DNA from 2 places in the Sulfitobacter sp. TBRI5 genome. Region 2 is predicted to be linked to the other one. Evidence: riboswitches for the same ligand, from Rfam matches in the RefSeq annotation. Region 2 holds a riboswitch; the other holds the start of a gene.
The links. Region 2 has a riboswitch for S-adenosylmethionine ahead of OLX72_RS01625 (hypothetical protein). Riboswitches for the same ligand answer to the same signal wherever they lie in the genome.

Region 1 (2,396 bases), 1.7 Mb from region 2:
GGATTGACCCCTGTATCGATCGGGTCGTGCTATCGAGCGTTGGTTCGGTGGGTACGGCGAGGTCTGATCCAGAAGCGGCCTCATTTTTGGCGGCCTTCCTTCGAAGTTCTCCGGTGATATGGCTTCCGAAGTAGGAAGCCAGACTTTGTGGGCCCCAGTAGGATTTGGGTCTAAAATCAAGATCGAACTCTTCAAACATCATGGCTTCTCCAGCATTTTTTTGTCTTTTCAAAATTTCAATGTTCACGCAGCCGGGCTTGCTGTCTGGCGTGCTTGGCCGCGCCTACAGCCGGCAGATGGGCCCAGTTGAGATCTGAAGGCCGCATCTCTATGCCGTGTTCCTCGTTCCAGGCCCGCCCACATCGGTTGCATTTGTGGCCGTCGGTCAAGCCGTGCATCCAGATCATCTCGACGTCCCAGCTTCCGCAACTGCACAACTCGCGCGGGGACAGGGTTCCTTTTGGTACACAGCAGCAGGTCAACGCTCCAACTCGCCAGCAGCGATAACGCCGTCTACGACTAGCCAACTCGTACGCTCAGCCACTTCGGCCGTAAGATGCGGCAGACACCAGTCGCCATCGAGCTTCGCGGTCGCATAGCGCGGTGTGCTCGGGTGCTCCCCGAGTTCAAGCCCGAGGCTTGGGATGCGGGCGCCAAAGGGGCCGGTTATCTGGTCCTGGAAGAGATCGTAGAGAAGATCGTGAGCTTCCGTCTCGGGCCGGTAGTTGGCATGCCATACGTGGAAGGCGGAATCTTCGAATTCTGCTGGCTCGTAGAGGTCCTCTTCCGCAAACCATCCATCGTCGATCATGCGCCAGTGATCTGGCTGTTGAAGGACGAGATCGGTTCCGGGGCCAAACGCCCGCTCAAGGGCCTCGGACCTGATCAGTTTCGGCGGGGTCTCCGGGCCGTCGCTAAAAAGCAGTAACCGGCCGTCACCGGTTGGCTTCGCGGATAAGGTCCGAATCCTCGGCAAGGCCTTCAAAGGTAAATAGACATGTTGTTCCTCTGCTGCTTGCAGAGCCAACGGACTGGATACTGTAGCGGCAGTTGTGACGATGAAGTCTCGACGCGTAATCATAGCGGTCTCCTTTGTTGGGACCGGCAGGACAATCGCATAAGGATGGGGCCAACCCTTTCGTTGCCGATCTGGCCACATCCCCTTTCGGGCGACCACCTTGCCGGGTTGGGCAGGTTGGCGGAGGCAGAAGCCTCTCTCTTGATGCACTTTTTTAAATAAGTCTGTCTGAGCTGTCTTTCAAGATGGAAATGTTGCTGACCTCATTTTGGCACCTTTGCTTTCGCAGGAAGACGTAGAAGCCGGAACCACAATTAGACAGAGTTTGCGACCAGTTATTTCTCGTCTGCCAATTTCAGCTTCCGAACACGATCAGAGGCTCACTTCAGGCCCATTTTTCTTTTGGTTTCATTTGGATTTAGAGGTGGAGATCTTCATGCAGAGATAGTCCAAGCGCCCAAAATCGATCTTTGAACAAGCCATGTCTATTGTCGACCGCCTTTGTGCTTCAGGAGGAAGGTTCAAAAAACATATTTGCAAAGGATGGTTGAATTTGATCGAGCGCCCTGTGCGAAAGTGGATTCAGTAGCGCAATCTGAAACGAATCCGAAGGACGGTCGTCGGAGGGATGTCGGTTGCCACACCTCATCCTCAATGTGGATTGAGATATGGCTGCACGCCGAACGCGTGACCCCGTCTTGCCTCACGCTCCAATTCGCACGCACCAGCTGACGTTTCCACCAGAGCGTAGCCACGGCGAATGTGGCTCATACATAAAGACGTCAATATCCGTGTCCAGAGTGATGTCCATCGCAGGAAAGATTGCGCGCAGGTAAACTCCCTGCACGACCCTGCGCTAGCCACATAAATTTCTGAATTTCCTTGGAATAAGGTTATGGAGAATGTCGGTTGCATTGTCCAAGTGATTTGCGGTCTAAACTCCGCAATTGCCACGGACAGAGAACGAAGCATGTTGGATTTTTTATGGGGTATGGTTGGCAGTCGTCCCATTGAATGGATTGCGGTTGCCTGTGGAGTTTTAAACGTAAGCCTGATCATCCGGCGTTCAATCTGGAATTACCCGTTCGGCTTTTTGGTGGTGACGCTCTATTTCTTCATTTTCTGGGAGTACCGGCTCTATAGCGACGCGCTTCTGCAGGTCTACTTTTTCGTTATTCAGATTTACGGCTTTTATGTTTGGCTGAACGGGCGGGCTCCGGACGGACTGGTGATCGTGGCGCCTTTGGGCTCAGGCATATTTGCGTTGTACCTCGGAGCGACCGCTCTCGTTTGGCTGATCGTCGCGAGCCTGATGTCAACATATACCGACGCGGCCGCACCCTATTGGGATGCCGCTGTAGCGGCTCTTAGCGTCACC
Region 2 (2,396 bases):
GCCCCGATCGAGGGTCTTCCCGTCCTGCGTGACCTGATCGCGCAACGCTTCTCCGTACCCGGTATGAGACTGGCCCGTGAAAACGTCCTGATTACAACTGGCGGAATGCAGGCGCTGGATCTGGTCGGAAAGGTTCTGCTCGAACTGGGCGGCCTGATAGCAGCGCAGAGCCCCACCTATCTTGGCGCATTGGACGCCTGGCGCCCGCGCCAGCCAATTTATCGACCGATGCGGCTGGAAGCGAATGACTTCGATCCTGTCACAGCGCTTACCGGCGTGCAGTTCGCCTACACAGTCCCTAATTTTTCGAACCCCTCGGGGCGGTTGGTCAGTCTGGCGGAGCGGCAGGCGCTGGTGGAGGCGGCTCACGTCACGGGAACATGGCTGGTCGAGGACGACCCCTACGGCACACTTTATTATGACAGTGCTCCGCTGCCGCGGATGCTTACACTTTCGGCACAGAGAGACGAGTGCATCTATGAAGGGCCGGTGATCTACATGGGCACGCTGTCGAAGGAACTCGCACCTGGCTTCCGCATCGGCTGGGTCGTCGCCGCGCCAGATATGATCACAACGCTGGTCACGGCGAAGCAGGGGTCGGATATGTCAACTTCGGGCCTGTCCCAGCGAATTGCGCACGACAGCTTCGCCAGCGGTCTGACCGACCGTGTTCTACCTGATATCCTGTCGCTTTATCGCGCACGGCGCGATGCGCTCTGTGCTGCTATGGACGCGCATCTGGACGAGCTGTTCGACTGGCAGGTTCCCTCCGGCGGCATGTTCGTCTGGGCGACAGCGCGGGATGCCAGTATGAACACCGACCATCTCCTGCGTGAGGCCTTGTTCCAGGGTGTCTGCGTTACCCCGAGCAGCGTCTTCGACCCTGAGGGCCAAAACCGCCGTTCCATTCGCATTAATTTCACGCTGAACGACCCAGATAAACTTGCTGAAGGCATCCGTCGTCTTGCGGTAGCGGCAAGAGCCACCCTCGCCAAGCCCGAATGACGTCGTCACTGTATCTTAAAATCGAAACGCAATAGGTGTTTTCTAGGTGGGTGCAGGACTGATAGACCACCGCCCTGCCCCGCTCAATAAATTTGTTCTCACAGCGCCCTAGAGGCATTGTCACTGTAACTCGACGCACGTGGTGAACTCAGGATAACGGCAGGGGAGGCATTGTCAGATTAAACGGCCTTGTCGGCCTCTTGCCGCCCGGAGCTTTGTATCTCCGTCACACCTTCCTTATTTGCGTGGACATCACCAAGCACCGCGACACGAAGGCAGCCGAAATTCCTAAAGTTTATCAAAGGAGCGACATCAAACCGTGCTAGGTCACTAAATAGCTGCACCGGCTCAGCGCGTAGGCGAAAGTCCGTCTGGCTTTCCCTTCTGCCCCGCGTTAAACTTTTCCTTGCATCAAGAGTTGGGACTGTCCTCAACACCAACCTGCTTCTCCAGCAAGGTGGTAGCCCACAACGGGCGATGCGGCCAATGGCAACAAAAGGAGACTTCCATGGCACAGTATTCCCATCCCAACTATCCGAACGCGACAGTTCCATGTCCTCATCTGGTGATCTGTCCCGTTTGCGGGTTCAAGCGAGCCGAAAGCCACATGCACATCATCGAATGGATTGCTTTCTGCATCAAGGATCAAGGTGGCTGCGGACACATCTGGTCGTTGGAAAGCGACGTGAGCTACGGATTTGCAAAGGATGTGAACCAATGAAAAGTAAGGTGCTGTCAGACAAATGCGAACCAGTCTCCGAATGGACAGTGACGCTGCCCCCTATGCCATGCAAAGACCGCGCCACTCAGCCAGAGCGGTGGCACGGTTGAGTTTGAAATTCGTTCGACTTGAGAGGCTGCGAACACAACATTTTTAGCTCAATTCTTGTAAAGTGATGGGGTTCACGCAATGGTGTCATGGCATAAGTTCACAAGAGTGGACGGATCAGACGCTGAGTAACTTGGATGAAAATGCAAGATACCCGAAACCAAACTAAGGAGTAGTTAGGTTATGCAGCTAAAGAAGAATTTGGCAATTGCGGCAGTTTTTCTTTCAGCTTCCGCTGCCCAAGCAGAAGACGCAGCGATTGTGCTGGGAAAATCAATTTATGATGAGCACTGTACAATTTGTCATGGAGACGATGGCAAAGGCGGCGGGCAACTCGGAGACTTGTTACCGGAAAGTCCTCCTGACCTGACAAAGATTTCTGAACGCTCCGAAGGCAGCTTCCCAATTGTTCGAACCTATAAAGTCATTGTAGGTGGCGTGGCGATACCTGCACATGGCGGTGCCGGTATGCCAGTTTGGGGCAGATACTTCATAGCCGACGCGTTGAAAGCTGAAGGGGCTTCAATGGTAGAAGCCGAACAGCAAGCAGCCGGTCGAGTTC

Region 1: it holds a riboswitch for S-adenosylmethionine, as region 2 does, so the genes downstream of both, OLX72_RS10125 (hypothetical protein) here and OLX72_RS01625 (hypothetical protein) in region 2, are expected to answer to the same signal.

The regions. Positions count from the first base shown of each region.
Region 1 covers NZ_CP112884.1:2,007,980-2,010,375, forward strand. The annotation lists gene OLX72_RS10120 (hypothetical protein) at 1-247, opposite strand, end outside; gene OLX72_RS10125 (hypothetical protein) at 479-1,081, opposite strand; SAM-I-IV-variant riboswitch at 1,128-1,231, opposite strand; gene pnuC (nicotinamide riboside transporter PnuC) at 1,989-2,396, shown strand, end outside.
Region 2 covers NZ_CP112884.1:305,891-308,286, forward strand. The annotation lists gene OLX72_RS01620 (PLP-dependent aminotransferase family protein) at 1-1,005, shown strand, start outside; SAM-I-IV-variant riboswitch at 1,409-1,512, shown strand; gene OLX72_RS01625 (hypothetical protein) at 1,514-1,726, shown strand; gene OLX72_RS01630 (c-type cytochrome) at 2,018-2,396, shown strand, end outside.